DNA from 3 places in the Peribacillus sp. NJ4 genome. Region 3 is predicted to be linked to each of the others. Evidence: riboswitches for the same ligand, from Rfam matches in the RefSeq annotation. Region 3 holds a riboswitch; each other region holds the start of a gene.
The links. A riboswitch is a leader RNA that binds a small molecule or an ion and turns the genes downstream of it on or off. The one in region 3 is predicted to bind S-adenosylmethionine.
Positions count from the first base shown of each region.

Region 1: linked by a shared signal. The riboswitch ahead of metK (methionine adenosyltransferase) and the one ahead of mtnW (2,3-diketo-5-methylthiopentyl-1-phosphate enolase) in region 3 are both predicted to bind S-adenosylmethionine.
Region 2: linked by a shared signal. The riboswitch ahead of QUF94_RS24575 (sugar ABC transporter substrate-binding protein) and the one ahead of mtnW (2,3-diketo-5-methylthiopentyl-1-phosphate enolase) in region 3 are both predicted to bind S-adenosylmethionine.

Region 1 covers NZ_JAUCFQ010000001.1:740,477-746,418, forward strand. Annotated here, with positions in the region: gene QUF94_RS03805 (nucleotide sugar dehydrogenase) at 1-509, shown strand, start outside; gene pckA (phosphoenolpyruvate carboxykinase (ATP)) at 675-2,261, opposite strand; SAM riboswitch class I at 2,678-2,840, shown strand; gene metK (methionine adenosyltransferase) at 3,003-4,196, shown strand; gene QUF94_RS03820 (gamma carbonic anhydrase) at 4,879-5,397, opposite strand; gene QUF94_RS03825 (alpha/beta hydrolase) at 5,608-5,942, shown strand, end outside.
Region 2 covers NZ_JAUCFQ010000001.1:4,916,737-4,922,678, forward strand. Annotated here, with positions in the region: gene QUF94_RS24570 (sugar ABC transporter ATP-binding protein) at 1-1,356, opposite strand, end outside; gene QUF94_RS24575 (sugar ABC transporter substrate-binding protein) at 1,413-2,525, opposite strand; SAM riboswitch class I at 2,644-2,749, opposite strand; gene QUF94_RS24580 (GTPase domain-containing protein) at 2,847-5,612, opposite strand.
Region 3 covers NZ_JAUCFQ010000001.1:2,390,518-2,396,459, forward strand. Annotated here, with positions in the region: partial or broken gene QUF94_RS12030 (carbon-nitrogen family hydrolase) at 1-557, opposite strand, end outside; gene QUF94_RS12035 (pyridoxal phosphate-dependent aminotransferase) at 736-1,908, shown strand; SAM riboswitch class I at 2,033-2,185, shown strand; gene mtnW (2,3-diketo-5-methylthiopentyl-1-phosphate enolase) at 2,291-3,523, shown strand; gene QUF94_RS12045 (2-hydroxy-3-keto-5-methylthiopentenyl-1-phosphate phosphatase) at 3,530-4,189, shown strand; gene QUF94_RS12050 (methylthioribulose 1-phosphate dehydratase) at 4,186-4,815, shown strand; gene QUF94_RS12055 (cupin domain-containing protein) at 4,840-5,373, shown strand; gene QUF94_RS12060 (CobW family GTP-binding protein) at 5,498-5,942, shown strand, end outside.

The DNA.
Region 1 (5,942 bases), 1.7 Mb from region 3:
TCGTCGTAGCAAAGGCACCAGAGTATGCGAGAATCATTAAATTGGCACGTGATACAAACGTATCGATGCCTTATTACATTGTCAATTGCGTAAGAATGATGCTCGAGGGAATCCGTCATCCAAAGGTAGCGGTTTTCGGACTTTCATACAAAGGAAATGTAGATGATATTCGTGAAAGTCCCGCCATTGATGTCGTCAATATCTTGATGGGAATGGAAAATGTGGATGTAGCCTTGCATGATCCGCATGTTCAATCTGGGAAGATGCCAATCGTTTCAGTGGAAGATGCTGTAAAAGGTGCCGACTTGATACTTGTCCTGACCGACCATGATGAATTTAAACGGATGGATTATGATAAGCTATCGGATCTTATGGCCAATAAATTGATTTTGGATACACGGAATTGCATTGATGCAAATGAAACCGATGTCCCGGTGGCCAACCTGGGCAATATATATCAATACAAAACGATGTCCATGAAAAAAGCCAGGAATAAAGCGATCATCTAAAAACTTGGACAAACATCGATAATGGAATAAGGATAAAGGGGGGCGCTGACTATGGACAGTGCCCTTTTTGTGGTTGAAAGTCAAGCTCTGCAACTGGCACGGGGGGAGCGGAAAACCAATGAAGAAAGGACCAAGCAAGAGCTTGGTCCTTTTGTGTACAATTTATTAAGCTGTCGGTCCGCCAAGTTCTTCGATTTCACTTGGAACGCTACCGAATTTCTTGAAGTTTTCACGGAATTGAGCTGCAAGAGCTGTTGCTGCTTGTTTATAAGCTGCAGGATCTGCCCAAGTCTTGATTGGTTGAAGCACTTCGTCAGGAACTCCAGGAACATGAAGCGGGATATCCAAACCGAAGATTTCATCCTTGATCGTTTCGATGTTCGCTAATTCACCTTCAAGTGCCGCTTGTACCATCGCACGAGTGTAAGCAAGTTTCATACGGCTTCCGGTTCCGTATGCTCCGCCAGTCCACCCAGTGTTGACAAGGTATACTTTTGCATTGTGCTCGTCAATTTTATCACCAAGCATCTCAGCATAGCGTTGAGCGGGAAGCGGTAAGAACGGTGAACCGAAGCAAGTGGAGAATGTAGCTTCCGGAGAAGTTACCCCTCTTTCAGTACCAGCCAATTTACTAGTGTAACCACTTAGGAAATGGAACATTGCCTGTTCTTTGGAAAGTTTGCTGATTGGTGGCAGAACGCCTGAAGCATCAGCTGTTAAGAAAATGATTGTATTTGGGTGTCCTGCAATACTTGGGTTCACGATGTTATCTATCGCTTGCATTTGGTATGCAGCACGGGTGTTTTCAGTCAATGAACTGTCATCATAGTCCGCTTCACGTGTATCCGGGTCCACAACTACATTTTCCAATACGGCACCGAAGCGGATCGCATCGAAAATTTGTGGTTCTTTTTCACGTGAAAGGTTGATAGTTTTCGCATAGCAGCCACCTTCGATGTTGAATACACCGTTAGAAGACCAGCCGTGCTCGTCATCGCCAATCAGTTTACGGCTAGTGTCTGCGGATAAAGTTGTTTTACCTGTTCCAGACAGTCCGAAGAATAAAGCGACGTCCCCTTCACGTCCTACGTTAGCAGAGCAATGCATTGGAAGGATTCCAGCCTCTGGAAGTAAGTAGTTCATGATCGAGAAGATCGATTTTTTCATTTCTCCTGCATATTCCGTTCCGCCGATCAGGATGGTACGGCGTTCAAATGAAACGATGATGAAAGTTTCAGATGAAGTCCCGTCCACTTCTGGGTCTGCTTTGAAATTAGGTGCCGAAAGAATTGTGAATTCAGCTTCGTGACCTCTTAATTCCTCTTCGTTCGGACGGATGAACAAAGTATGGGCAAAAAGATTATGCCAAGCATATTCGTTAACAACTCGGATTGGAAGACGTGATGATTCGTCTGCACCAGCGAAACCTTTGAAAACGAAAATCTCTTCTTTTGCTTTTAGGTAGTCAACTACTTTATTATATAGTTTATTGAACACATCTTCAGAAATTGGCTGGTTCACTGAACCCCAATCGACTTTATCCTTAACGGATGCTTCTTCCACGATATATTTATCTTTAGGTGAACGACCAGTATATTTGCCGGTTTCAGCTTTTACTGCGCCAGTTGATGTTAGTACGCCTTCATTTCTGCTTAATACTTTTTCGACCAATTGAGGAACTGAAAGTTGAGTTTGAACATTGTTTCCTGTTAATAACTGGTGTAACTCATTAGAAACATCTACAGAATTCATATATGAGATACCTTCCTTTGTTTAAGTTTTTATATTACAATTAGTATAACACATTCATTTAAATAGTCTATACTATTTCTTTTAATTTGTGATTATTTTCAACTGGTTGCGTTAATCATTTTTCATTATTAAGGCGCAGGAACCGAGTCATTACTATTGCATATACTTACATGGAGTGAAAATTTTATTTTAAATAGGAAGTAATTAAGCAACATATTTCTAATTGGCCGTTCCTGTTAGTATGCTTTATTTTCTATTATTAATGGCAATTTTCAACATTTCTATTCGCAGTCGGCCTTGGAAACCCTTTGAAGACGCTGAAACAACCCGTTTTTTCAAGTGGGGGGATATGTTCTTTTTATAAAAACATTGACAAGTTCCAACCTGATACGATATTATCTTAAATTGTACGGATTCTCTTATCCCGAGTTGGTGGAGGGACAGGCCCTTTGAAACCCAGCAACCTGCCATATTGAACTTGACTCCAAGATCGATCGCCGAAAATAAAGCGATGTTCTTCAAGGAATAGTGGTGATGGTGCTAACCTGAGCAAGGTAAAAAACCCTTGAACGATAAGAGTGAAAGGATAGAAGACAGAATTTTAAACCTTTCCTCATTTGCCAGGGAAGGTTTTTGTGTTTTTATAAGTAATTCTGTGTCTATAGTTGAAACTAATGAGGGAAACGAGTTCCGTAAAAATCAGGCTTATGCCTACAACATACTAACTTCCAAGGAGGAAATATGATGTCAAAGAAACGTCTATTTACTTCTGAATCTGTTACAGAGGGCCATCCGGACAAAATTTGTGATCAGATTTCAGATTCCATTTTAGATGCTATCCTTGCTAAGGATGCAAATGCACGTGTTGCGTGTGAAACAAGTGTAACAACAGGTCTTGTGCTTGTTGCTGGTGAAATTACAACATCCGCTTACGTGGATATTCCGCGTATCGTTCGTGATACCATTGCAGGAATTGGTTACACACGTGCGAAATACGGTTTCGATGCTGAAACTTGTGCTGTATTGAGTTCCATTGATGAGCAGTCTGCCGATATCGCAGCTGGCGTCGATAAAGCATTGGAAGCTCGTGAAGGAAACATGTCAGAGGAAGAAATCGATGCAATCGGTGCAGGGGACCAAGGTCTTATGTTCGGATTTGCTTGTAATGAAACAGAAGAGCTTATGCCGCTTCCGATTTCATTGGCACATAAACTTTCTTTCCGCTTGGCTAAAGTTCGTAAAGATGAAACTCTTGCTTACTTACGCCCTGATGGTAAAACACAGGTAACTGTGGAGTATGATGAGAATAACCGTCCTGTACGTGTAGATACGATCGTTATCTCTACACAGCATGATGCAGAAATTACGCTTGAACAAATTCAAGCCGATATAAAAGAACATGTGATTAAAGCAGTTGTTCCAGCTGAATTGATCGATGCTCAAACTAAGTACTTCATCAACCCGACCGGCCGTTTCGTAATTGGCGGACCTCAAGGGGATGCTGGTCTTACTGGACGTAAAATCATCGTTGATACGTACGGCGGATACGCTCGTCACGGCGGTGGTGCATTCTCTGGTAAGGATGCTACTAAAGTTGACCGTTCTGCGGCATATGCAGCGCGTTACGTTGCGAAAAACATCGTTGCCGCTGGCCTTGCTGACAAAGCGGAAGTTCAATTGGCATACGCAATTGGTGTGGCAGAGCCTGTATCGATCTCGATTGATACATTCGGAACTGGTACAGTTAGCGAAGAAGTCCTAGTTGACCTAGTTCGTGCAAACTTCGACCTTCGTCCAGCTGGTATCATCAAAATGCTTGATCTTCGTCGCCCAATCTACAAACAAACAGCTGCATACGGACATTTTGGCCGTACAGATGTCGATCTTCCATGGGAACGCACGGATAAAGCAGAAACATTAAAAGCACAAGCATAATCCATAGAAGAAAAGGTGTCCCGCAAAAGCGGGGCACCTTTTTTTATGGATTAATTTTGCCTTCAGGGGGAATAATTCAAGAAATCGATAGTTACTCTAGAGTTAGGAGTTTACTCGTGAAATTGGAGCATTTACTCGTGAGTTAGGAGCAAATACTCGTGAAACTGGAGCATTTACTCGTGAGTTAGGAGCATTTACTCGTGAGTTAGGGTCGTATACTCGTGAAATGAGCATTTACTCGCGAGTTAGGAGCAAATACTCGTGAAACTGGAGCATTTACTCGCGAATTAGGAGCAAATACTCGTGAGTTAGGAGTTTACTCGTGAATTGAGCATATACTTGTGAGTCAGGGTCGTATACTCGTAAATTGGAGCACTTACTCGCGAATTAGGAGCAAATACTCGTGAAATTGGAGCATTTACTCGCGAGTTAGGAGCAAATACTCGTGAAATTGGAGCATTTACTCGCGAGTTAGGAGCATTTACTCGTGAGTTAGGAGCAAATACTCGTGAAATTGGAGCATTTACTCGCGAGTTAGGAGCAAATACTCGTGAAATTGGAGCATTTACTCGTGAGTTAGGAGCATTTACTCGTGAAATTGGAGCATTTACTCGCGAGTTAGGAGCAAATACTCGTGAAATTGGAGCATTTACTCGTGAGTTAGGAGCATTTACTCGTTAGTTTATTTTATTCGTTCTGCCGTTTTATAGTATTGTCCTTTTTCGGCATATTCGCGTACGATTCGTTCCATATCCTGGCGATCTTCTTCGTTGATTTCGCGAATGACTTTAGCTGGGCGTCCGAATGCCAACATGTTCGGTGGAATGACTTTACCTTGGGGAACGAGACTGCCGGCACCGATAAAAGCCCCTTCGCCGATTTCCGCTGCATCAAGCACAATCGATCCCATGCCGATCAAAGCTCCTTTACGGATTTTGCAGCTATGTAAAATGACCTGATGTCCGATGGTCACTTCATCCTCGATGATCAATGGATTATTTGGGCTTTGGTGCAGGACGCTATTATCCTGTATACTGACTTTTTTCCCTATGATGGTTGGGGATACATCACCGCGAATGACGGAATTGAACCAAATTGATGATTCGTCACCAATTTTCACATCACCTGTGACGACAGCATTTTCAGCAATATATGCGCTTTCAGCGATTTCAGGTTCTTTGCCTTTAAACGGATAAATAATCATTTTCAATCATTTCCTTTCCGAAGTTAATGTTTTTATGTATTATTTTAATATACCGTATGCAAATACACTTAGCTATTTATAATACCAATGTACAACTTGTTAGATTTCTTTTTTGTCGAAAATCACGAATATGGTTATAATTTATATATATTATTTTAACTATCATGGATCGTATACAACAAGTGAAAAGTGAAAGGGGGATTTCGAATGTGGAAATGGGAGACAGAAGGAGACGCAAAAGGCGTCATTGTCATCATTCATGGGGCTATGGAGCATCACGGCCGTTATAAGTGGGTTACACAAATGTGGCTTTCAGCCGGATACCATGTGGTCATGGGCGACCTTCCTGGGCAGGGAATGACAACACGCGCCTACCGGGGACATATCGATTCCTTTGATGAATATTTAGATGAAGTGAAAAGCTGGATAGAAGATGCCTACGAATATTCGCTGCCGGTGTTTTTACTTGGTCACAGCATGGGCGGTTTGATCTCGATACGCCTTCTTCAGGAAGAGGAATGGGACATTGCAGGGGTGATTCT
Region 2 (5,942 bases), 2.5 Mb from region 3:
CGCTTTTCCATTCCTCGCAAGCTTTGCAATCAATTCGAAAATATCCTTCTTGGCTCCAACATCGACCCCTTTCGTCGGTTCATCGAATATGTATACATCCGCATCGGCAATAAGCCATTTTCCAATGGCAACCTTTTGCTGGTTACCGCCTGAAAGGTTTTCGACCTTCACTTCCCCGGAAGGAGTTTTAATTCCGATACTGGCGATCATTTCTTTCGCCTTTTCCTTTTCCGCCTTACGATCCACGAAACCGAATGTTCTGCAGAATTTGCCGATACTGGCTGCAGTCAAGTTCGCCGCGACCGATTCCTGAACAAGGATCCCTTCTTTCCTGCGTTCCTCAGGTACAAGTGCCATGCCGCTTTTTACTGCATGGTGCGGTGATTTCAAAGAAAGCTTTCGGCCATTCAGGATGACCTCACCCGCTGTGATCGAAGTATGACCGAAAAGGGTTTTACACAGCTCCGTTTTCCCAGCCCCGACCAACCCTGCCAAGCCGATTATCTCTCCTGCTTTAATATGGAGACTAACATTTTTAACTTTCTCTGCATCTGACAATCCCTTCACTTCAAGAATAACGTCGCCAATCGAAGAATTCACTTCAGGGAACTGTTCCTCCATGGTTTTCCCGAGCATATTCTCTACCACTTCGTTACGGGTGATGTCTTCCATTTTTCGACAAGTGACACGCTCCCCATTCCTCATGACCGTAATTTCCTCACATATTTCAAAAATCTCGGGCAGACGATGTGAAATGAAAATGATTCCCACGCCTTTTTGCTTCAATTCATTTACAATTCGAAAAAGCTCTGTCGTCTCCGTATGACTTAACGGAGCAGTTGGTTCGTCGAGAATTAGGAATTTGCATTCTGTCGAAACGGCTCTTGCTATCAGGACCATCTGTTTTTCAGCCAAGGTAAGGTCTCTTACCAGCTTTTTCGAAGGGACACGAATTTTCATATCTTCAAGAATACAAGAAGCTTTATTGTGCAGCTCTTTCCATTGGACCATCTGTTTTTTTCCCATGTTTTGGACCATATCATTCAACATCACATTTTCCCCAACGGTTAAATAAGGGATGAGGGCCGTATCCACTTCCTGATAAACAATTTGAATGCCTTGTTCCTGCGCCTCTTTTGGTGAGCGGATATCCTGCTTCACCCCATCAATGACTATGTCACCTGAATAATGAACATGGGCTCCCGATAAAACTTTCATTAACGTCGATTTCCCTGCTCCATTAGCACCGACCAATGCGTGGGCTTTCCCTGATTGTACAGAAAAATCAACTTCACTAAGCGCCTTCACCCCCGGAAATTCAATCGAGATTTTCTTCATTTCTAGTTGCGTGCCCATGTCCATTCCCCCTTATTGAACAGACACTCCCTTCACTGGAAAGAGAGTGTCCCCTTTTACTTTTTGTAATGATCTTTCAAAACTTTCATCCAATCTTCTTCAAATTCCGCTGATACACCCCATCCTTCGACAATACCAGACAGATTTGCCATATTTACCGCTTCTTTTGAAGCCTGGATTTCCTTTTGTGAAATAAGTGAAGCCTCTAAGTCATAGGTTTGCGGCGTTTCTTCTCCCGCTAATTTTTTCGCCAATATCCTCATATTCACTGCACCGATCAACTTGGGATCGACTGCTGCCGTGTAGGACCATGAGCTGCCAGCTGATTGAATTTCCTGAAGGTCTGCATTCGACACATCAATTCCGTATATCTTCACTTCATCGCGTCCCGCTTCTTTAATTGCCCGGGCGGCACCGATAGCGAAGGCATCCCATGTTGCGAAAATGGCATCCAATTTACCTTTAGGGTATTTATTCAGCATTGCGGCTACAGCATTTTGTGTTTGAACCGAAGTATCTGCAGACGCCACTCCGAATCTTTCGACTTCTTTAATTCCAGGGTTTTCTTTTAATTTTTCCTGATAAACTGCATTTCTTCTCACCATTGGAGGGAAACCATCCACCCAAAGATACGCAATTGCCGCTTCACCTTTCTGTTCTTCTATCAGTTTATCAAGAGCCAGTGTTGCCAACGCTTCATCATCCTGTGATGTTAATGTTACGCCTTCTATTTTAGTTAGATCGCTTATTGAATCGAATGTAACAACGCTTTTGCCTGCATCAACCAACTTTTGAACGTCATTCACTGTTGCTGCATCATCACCATGGGAGATGATATAGCCGTCATAATCTTCCTGCAAAGCCTGTGCGATCGCATCATGAAATTTAGCCGTATCACCATTGGCTGTATATGTATCCACTTGAAACCCCAGTGCTTCTCCTTCTTCCTTCGCTCCTGCTAAGTATTGGGCCGTATGATCATCACCGCCAATTTTACGGATCACTTTGATTTTGGCTCCTTCCCCATTAGCAAATCTTTCCGGGACATTTTCAAATGATACTTTTTCTTCTTTCTTCGATTCTGTGGAACTCTGCCCAGTAGAGCAACCCGTTAAAAGCAAAGCCGAAGCCATGGCTGAAATGAATATCCCTTTAATAGACCTTCTCATCTTGTTCCCCTCCATATTTTCTTATTAGTCTTATCAGTTAAGTTGGTGTAAATCCCAAAATAAAAACCTCTCTATTAATATAGAGAGGTTTAATCAGCTGTTTTGCAGACTTATCCCTCTCTTATCTGTCAAAACATTTCTGTTTTGCAGGATTTAGCACCAATTCCTAATGGAACGGTTGCTGGGCATCTTAGGGCCAGTCCCTCCGCCACTCTTGATAAGAGAATATATTGTGTTACGTTTTTCGTAATTATCACTTTATAGGGATATAGTCGTAAAGTCAATAGTTTTTCGAATATTTAAAATGTTCCCCGTTATTTTTCATTTTCTTTGCAGCTGGGCTAGACGCTTTTTCTCGATTTTTTCAAGTCTCTCCAACTGACGTAATTTCACTTCGAACAAAGTGATCGGGTCACGGTAAACTTCCGGATTTTCTTTCATATGCTCCAATGCAGCCTGGTAGTCTTTGATTTCTGTCTGCGTTTGCTCTATCGTTTTTTGAAGTAAGGCAAAGGAACTGCGATAGAAAAGTGAGATGTCCCGATCCAAAGATTTTTCAAACAATCCAAATTGGGTAAGGAAACGTTCCGTGATCATTTCGGCAACATCCAGGTAATCTTCACTTTCCAGGTATTTCTTATAACGATTATACATATTGGCTTTATTTTGCGGTATCGCCCCAAACAGCTTCCCTGCTCCTTTAAGCAGCAATTGCGATGGAGTTCTGCGCAAAAGGATATTAACGTTTTCGATGCGGATACTGCTTGTCATCCGGTCGGCATCACGGCGCCAGTCATCCAATACCCTAAAGTCGCCTGCCAGCGTGATCCGTTCTTCTTTGTATAATTCATTGAAACCGGCACTCATTTCATCCATAAACTGCTGGCTTTGTGAGAACTCCATTTGGGAACTGGCAATCCAATCCTGAAGAGAACGGTAATATTGAGGCATGATCTTGTCAGAAATGAACGCTTGAATCCGCTCATTCATTTCCTGGTTTAACTGTACATGGACCTGACTGAAATCACTGCTTTCCGTTAACGATTTAGAGCAATCCCTCAGCAATTCAGGAATTTTAGAAGAAAGCTGACTTTTCACTTCATCCTTAAGCGAACGATAAGACCTTATGATATTTTCACTTTTTTCTTTTTCCAAATCCGCCAGTTGATTGACCGCACCATTCAGTTTGACCTCCATCTGTTCATTCCAAGAGATGGAATGCTCGCATTTCCGTTCATTGGCTGCCCGCTTTTCTAACAGATAAGATAAAGTTTTACGAATGAACGCTAGGATTTTTTCAGATCTTCTTTCTTTCCAATTATCATCTTGATAATTCGATTGAAGGAATGCTGAAAGGTCCTTCAACTGCTGCTTGCTGTCATAAAGTTTGGAGAAAGCGAATACTTTTGCATTCGGGAAATATGCATTCACTTTATCCCATGTTTCGTCTTCCATCCGGACTGCGACTTGATCACTATATATCGTATCCATTTTATTCAATAAGAAATGGATAGGCAGTTTCGGAGCCATCATTTGAATTTCCAATAATAGATCCCGTTCACTGCCGGTGAAAGGCGCCCTGGCATCAAGAACGAACATCAGGCCATCACTGCCATGTAAATAGCCTTGGAAATCGGATTCCACGCTTTTCTCCCCATTGAACCCCGGTGTATCCAATAATCGCAGACCATTATTTCTAAGGTAGTCACTGATAATCGTCACATCGACAATAGTCCCGCGCTGACGGCGTGTTTCATCCAATTCAGCCAGCTCCATGACCACTTTGCTATCTGTATCTGTAATCTCTAGGATTTCCAAATCATCCCCGTCTTTGACACTGACTAGGGATGAATGATCTTCGGCAGCAATGCTCTCGCCAACAATTGACTGAATGAAGGATGTCTTGCCATTTCCTGTACTTCCCACAAGAAGAAGATTGAAATTATTAGTATCCTTAAGCCCTTCGACCATCCATTTAAGCTTATTGCCCACCCTTAAATCATTCTCTTCAGCCCATTGGATAATAGAATTGAACAGTTTCTCTCCCGCTTCCAGTCCGCCTCCCAATTTAGGCGATTTTGCCAACAGGCTTTCTGCATCCTGAATGACAAGCGCATTAATCGTATCCGGGAAGATTTCATTCCAGGACAACGCGGATGCCGCTGCAAACAGCGAAAGCTCCCCATCTGCGATTTTCAGCCAGTTTTCCAGCAACCTTGGCACGACGGGGCTTAAATCTTTGATTAGGTGCGTTCCTTCTAATAGACCTGCATATGCATCCCTGTAATAGACGGAAAGCTCATCCCATACATCCCCTTGGTTTAATTCGATGGTATCTATCAAGTTATTAATCACTCTTAGCCATTCAAAATAAGAATCCGTATATTTATAATTTTTCCAAAGTGCAACCGTCACTTTTTCGAAGCGATCCTGGTCCAGTGTGTATAGCGAACCAAGGACAGTTGAAAAATAATCCGGATCCATCGATTGGGCAACACCCTGCTGGATATACGTTTTAAGCACATCGAACCAGCCCATTGATTCTGTCCGGATACTTTCATTTGCCGCTAATACCACTGCACTGTTCCAATCCTTTTGTTCTTCAAAAAAGGCGCGTGCTATTTCCGTGACATTCGGGTAGTCAGGTTGAAACTCGACTGCTTCTTTCACGACTTTGGAAGCCAAATCATTTCTAGATTCCACTATGTACAGGGAAAACAGTTGCAATAGAACCTCCGTTTTCAAAACTGCTTCATTCGTATCGACGGATTTATAAATATCCTCCGCGGTTGAATACATTTCCAGTTCAAAATAAGCATCGGCGATGTTTTTCTTCGCCCATGAACCAAGTTCACCTTCTATGTTTTCCCATTTGAAAATGGCTGCCTCATAGTCATGGTGCTGAAAGTATACTTCACCTTGAGCAAAGCGAATTGCGGTTAAATCCGCCCTTTCCTTTTTTTGTTCCACGAGAAACATTTCACCCAAAGCTTGAATGGGATGCTTCCTTGTATCCTCAATCATCGTTTCATAATATTTTTTCCCGATCAGCCGTTCGTCCATCTTTATTCCCCCGATATATTTCATATTTTCAATTAAAGGATAATCACCGATTTGATAAGCCTTCCAGAAGACCTTCCATGCAATTTTATAGGTTCCTTTAGTTAAAAAATTATTTACAAAACCTTAAAATATTATTTTAACAAAACAATATGGTAACAACATGTCACCACTCTTACAATTTTAAAACAGAAACAAGTGGAACTGTAATGATTTTAATAAACAGATACAGAGATGTCATTCCCATATTCGAGAAAAAATGTTTTTTTAGCCTTACCGACTTTTGAAAAAGTGGGCGAAGCATTCTTTTTACCACTGAATTACCAGGAGTCCAACCTTCAAACCACCTAATAAATG
Region 3 (5,942 bases):
GGAATGACCCGCAAATATATTATTGACATCCGAACCTGAACGGTTAACGGCTACAACATATGCTTGGTTCTCGATGGCACGGCTAATCAATAAGGCTCTCCAGTGATCGAGTCTGGGCTTTGGCCATTCTGCCATTACGAATAGAACTTCGGCGCCTTGAACGGTATGGGCTCGCTGCCATTCAGGAAAACGGATGTCATAACAAATGAATCCAGCACATATTTTTTCATCAAGAGTAAATAAACCATCTTTTTCACCTGGCTGCAGGAAATGATGTTCATCCATTAACTGAAATAAGTGAAGCTTATCATATTCTTTTATGAGATTTTCATCCTTATTGATGATGATCATGGTGTTATAGATGCCCTTGCTTGCTTTTTGGCAACGGAACCCCCAATTATGTGAAACTGGTGTTTCTTTACCTGATCTTTTAAACATTCAATCGTTTTTTCTGCTTCTTCATCAGCAATCTCATTTAACCTGGTCAAGTCGTATCCTGTTGACCAAAGCTCTGGTAAAATAACGATATCGGGTTTGGACATTGCTGCTATTTCCATCCATTATTCTGCAACCTGAAAATTGATATCTGGTTGCCCGAAGGCAATATCCAATTGAATGCAGGCAATTTTCCACTTCATCGTTTAAAACCCACCTGTAAAAAATGCTTTACAAGACTATGATAAACATATATCATTTGTGACTAGAATTTCAAGAAATTTCAGAGAAGGTGTATAAATGTTGCAATTCGAAAAATCCAGACAACTTCAAAAACTGCCCAAGCAGTTTTTTGCCTCTCTAGTCGCAAAAGTCAATGCGATTACGGCGCAGGGTCATGATGTCATTAATTTAGGCCAGGGAAATCCTGATCAACCGACGCCTGAACATATCGTGAAAAGTTTACAGGTTGCCGCTGAAAAAACGATTAATCATAAATATTCGCCGTTTCGGGGACATCAATATTTAAAAGATGCTGCTGCCGTCTTTTATGAACGTGAATATGGTGTCAAGCTGGATCCGAATAGTGAAGTGGCGATTCTCTTCGGGGGAAAGGCAGGTCTTGTCGAACTGCCGCAATGTTTATTGAATCCAGGTGATACAATCCTTGTTCCAGATCCCGGCTATCCGGATTATCTTTCCGGTGTCGTTTTAGCCCAGGCAAAGACCGAACTGATGCCCTTGACAGAAGAAAATGATTTTCTTCCGAAATACAATGACATACATAAAGAAGTGCTTGATAAAGCCAAAATGATGTTCTTGAACTATCCGAATAATCCCACCGGTGCTTCTGCAACTGAAAGTTTCTTTGATGAAACCGTCTCCTTTGCAAAAGAGCATTCGATTTGCGTGGTCCACGATTTCGCTTATGGGGCAATAGGATTCGACGGAAAAAAACCGATAAGCTTTCTCCAGGCAGAGGGAGCGAAGGATGTAGGGATAGAAATTTACACACTATCGAAAACATACAATATGGCAGGGTGGAGAGTCGGTTTTGCAGTGGGGAATAAAAGTGTCATAGAAGCTCTTGAACTATTGCAAGACCATCTTTATGTTAGTCTCTTTCCAGCGATACAGGAAGCAGCGGCAAGCGCATTGCTGGACTCGCAGAGCTGTGTAGATGAGTTAGTGAAGATGTATGAGGGACGCAGGAATGTTTTCATTGAGGGATTGAGTGCAATCGGATGGGATGTCAAAGCTCCCGAGGCATCATTCTTTGCCTGGCTCAAGGTACCAAAAGGTTTTACGTCCGAGAGTTTTGCAGACTATCTATTAACGCATGCCCACGTAGCTGTTGCCGCAGGGAATGGATTCGGTGAATTTGGCGAAGGTTACGTCAGGGTAGGGCTTCTGACTTCGGAAGAACGGCTTGAAGAGGCTGTGGAACGGATACGTACATTAAAATTATTTTAACGGAGGATTCAATTTATCCACGGTTAAATAGACAAGAAATTATTGACAAAGTATGGATTACGTGTCAGAATACAAAATAAATTCTTAATCTTTCGATACTTGAATGTAACTATATATCAGCGTTTTCTTATTTTGAGCAGGTGGAGGGACTAGCCCTATGAAGCCCAGCAACCGACCGTAATTCCATTGTAAAATGGGGCGGAATTCTTCGCCGGATTTTCTTGAAATCCACAAGGCACGGTGCTAATTCTTGCAGCCAATGGCTGGGAGATAAGAAGATGGCTTTTTAAAGCCTCTTCTTTATGAAGGGGCTTTTGCCATTTTGAGACCATTTCAGGTTAATGACTTCGAGAGTTTACTAACGTGATATAGGAGTGATCAAATGAGCGAGATAGTCGCTACTTATTTAATTCATGACTTTAATGGAAATCATGAGAAAAAAGCAGAAAGCATTGCCTTAGGATTGACTGTGGGAACATGGACGGACCTGCCCCATTTGGTCCAGAAGCAACTGGAAAAACATAAGGGTCGTGTCGTATCGGTGACACCCCTATCTGAAGAAGAGAAGGCAAACAGATATTTTAATCGTAAAGTGTACCGTTCACTAATTAAAATTGCCTATCCGGCAGGGAATTTCTCCAATGATTTACCTGCAATCCTCACGACGGTCTTCGGCAAACTTTCATTGGACGGAGAAATAAAACTTATCGACTTGGATTTTGTCGGTGAGATTCAAAAAGCTTTCCCAGGGCCGCAATTTGGCATTGCAGGCATAAGGGAAAAGATTGACGTATATAACCGGCCCCTGGTGATGAGCATCTTTAAAGGTGTATTAGGAAGGGACCTAACCTTCCATAATGAGCAACTGAAGCGACAAGCATTAGGAGGTGTCGACCTAGTTAAAGATGATGAAATTCTCTTCGACCAGGAACAGACTCCATTTTTCGATAGAATAAAAACTGGAAAACGAATATTGAATGAAGTCTATGAAACCACTGGCCACCGAACTTTATACGCTGTCAATCTATCAGGGAAAACATTTGAATTATTGGATAAGGCGGAGCAAGCTGCTGAAGCAGGGGCGGATGCTTTATTGTTCAACGTTCATACATATGGTTTGGATGTATTGCAGGCCTTGAGTGAGCATGATCGAATCAGGCTACCGATCATGGCGCACCCCGCATTTAGCGGGGCATTGGCATCTTCATCATTTTATGGGATCGGCTATCCATTATTGCTTGGTAAATTAGTAAGGTTATCAGGTGCGGATTTATCCTTATTCCCATCCCCTTATGGAAATGTCGCCCTTGAAAAAAAGGAGACATTGGCGATTGCTGAAGCTCTTACAAAAGATGAACCTTCGTGGAAAAAAGCCTTCCCTGTTCCTTCTGCTGGCATTCATCCGGGCATGGTTCCCGACTTAATCAAGGACTTTGGGCTGGATAGTGTGATTAATGCCGGAGGCGGAATTCACGGACACCCTGACGGTGCAGAGGGCGGGGCCAAGGCTTTCCGTTCTGCTGTGGAAGCTGTTCTGGCAGGTAAGGACTTGTCTGAAGCGGCTGCTGAGGAAGAAACGCTAAAAAAAGCTCTTGATTTATGGGGAGGCTTGTAAGAAAAAATGAAACCGATCATCTTTTGTGATTTCGACGGAACGATCACCAACACAGATAATATCATTTCCATCATGAAAAAATTTGCTCCTCCGGAATGGGAAGAGTTGAAAGACGATGTCCTTCAGCAAAAAATCAGTATATCTTCTGGCGTAGGGGATATGTTTTCCCTGCTTGATAGTGGCTTGAAAGATGACATCATTCAATATGTATGTGAGTCGGCCGGCATTCGTCCAGGGTTTTATGAATTCGTTGAGTATACGAAACAAGCCAACATCCCTTTATATATTGTAAGCGGAGGCATGGATTTTTTCATAGCACCTCTTTTAAATGATATCTTGCCATCAGAGTCCGTGTATTGCAACCATGCATTTTTCAATAAGGAAAAAATTTATATTGAGTGGCCACATGCCTGTGATGACCAATGTAAAAATGATTGTGGTTGCTGTAAGCCATCAATTATGAGGGAAATTGCGAGTGCGGATGATTTTAAACTCGTTATTGGAGATTCAGTAACGGATTTTGAAGCGGCAAAACAGGCCGATTTTGTCATAGCTCGTGACATACTGCTTGAGAAATGCGATAGGGAAGGGATTCCTCATCAAGGATTTGAAACGTTTTATGATGTAATTGACATTTTAAAGCAGCGGGAGTTGGTAAATGCGTGAACACTCATACAGAAGAATGGCTGGAGTTAGCGGATATTAAAGCAGAACTGGCCGAAAGGGATTGGTTTATGGGTACTAGCGGGAATTTGTCCATCCGTAAGCCCGAAAGTCCTTTCTTTTATATTACGGCAAGCGGTAAGGATAAAAGGAAGCAATCGGATTCGGACTTTTTACTGGTTGATTTAAAAGGAAAACCAGTTGAAGAAACGGAGTTAAGACCATCGGCCGAAACATTGCTTCATACCGTTATTTACGGGAAAACCAATGCGAACTGTGTACTCCATGTCCATACAGTTGAAAATAATGTGATATCCGAATTGTACGGAGATGAAGGTCAAGTTACTTTTCGTAATCATGAAATCATTAAAGCGACCGGACGGTGGGATGAAGATTCAGAGCTAAGGATTCCTATCATCTATAATCACGCTGACATTCCGCTGTTATCCGATAAGTTCAAACCACATGTCGAAGAAGACTCTGGCGCTGTGCTGATCCGCAATCATGGTATTACGGTTTGGGGTAAAAGCGGATTCGAAGCTAAAAGAATACTTGAAGCTTGCGAATTTTTATTTCAATATCAACTGTTGCTTAATCAACAAAAGGCATTTGCAGGTTCCATAAGATAACAATCCATAGAGGAGGAATGAATGATGGCGACGATCAGATTCCATGAAACAAACGAGGTTATTGAAAATGGGGAAAAGGTAAAAGGTTTTTTAGAAACACAAGGGGTTATTTATGAGCAATGGGACATTTCGAAATTACCGGCCCATCTTGTGGAAAAATACGATCTGACAGATGCTGACAAGGAGGAAATCCTTTTAACATTCAAATCGGAGATAGCGGAAATTTCCGAAAGAAGAGGCTATAAAGCGCACGATATCATCACATTATCCGATGCAAATCCAAACTTGGATCAAATGCTTGAAAACTTTAAGCAGGAACACCACCATGAGGATGATGAAGTGCGTTTCATAGCAGGCGGAACGAGTATTTTTGCCATTGAAGGCGGCGATAAAAAGTGGTTTGATGTACGGCTTAATCCAGGAGATCTAATTAGTGTACCAGAATCCACACGACATTATTTCACGCTGGCAGAAGATAGAAAAACGGTCGCTGTCCGTATTTTCGTTACAGCGGCAGGATGGGTGCCGATTTACGAAAAGGACGAAGTTCAAGCATGAATCATTGTTGAAAAACCAGCTTACAGGCTGGTTTTTTTATGTGGTTCAGGCAAGTGCTTTAGGAAGATAAGTATGATAAAATTTAACGGAATCGAATTTAACCGGATCATAGGAGCAGATACGAATGAAAACAACCGAAGTGTACATATTGGGCGGCTTTCTCGGCAGCGGGAAAACGACTCTTCTTCGAAATATCTTAAAACAGGAAAGTGAAGCGGGTAGAAAAGTGGCCGTGCTTCTAAATGAACTCGGCAGTGTATCGGTGGACAGCGGCCTGATCGGTGATGAAGTGCCACTGAAGGAGTTGTTTGACGGGTGCATCTGCTGCACAATTCAGGATAAGCTGGAGGTTCAGCTTCATGAATTGCTAACTGAAAACGACCTGGATGCCGTTTATATTGAAACAACGGGAGCAGCGCATCCAGTTGAAGTATTGGATGGCATCATGTCACCGCTTTTCGCCAAAAGGCTGGAGTATAAAGGGATTATAACGGTCGTCGATTTATTAAGGTGGCGCGACCGGGAGGAACTGTCGCCGCAGCTTCGACAGTTGCTTGCTGAGCAAATCC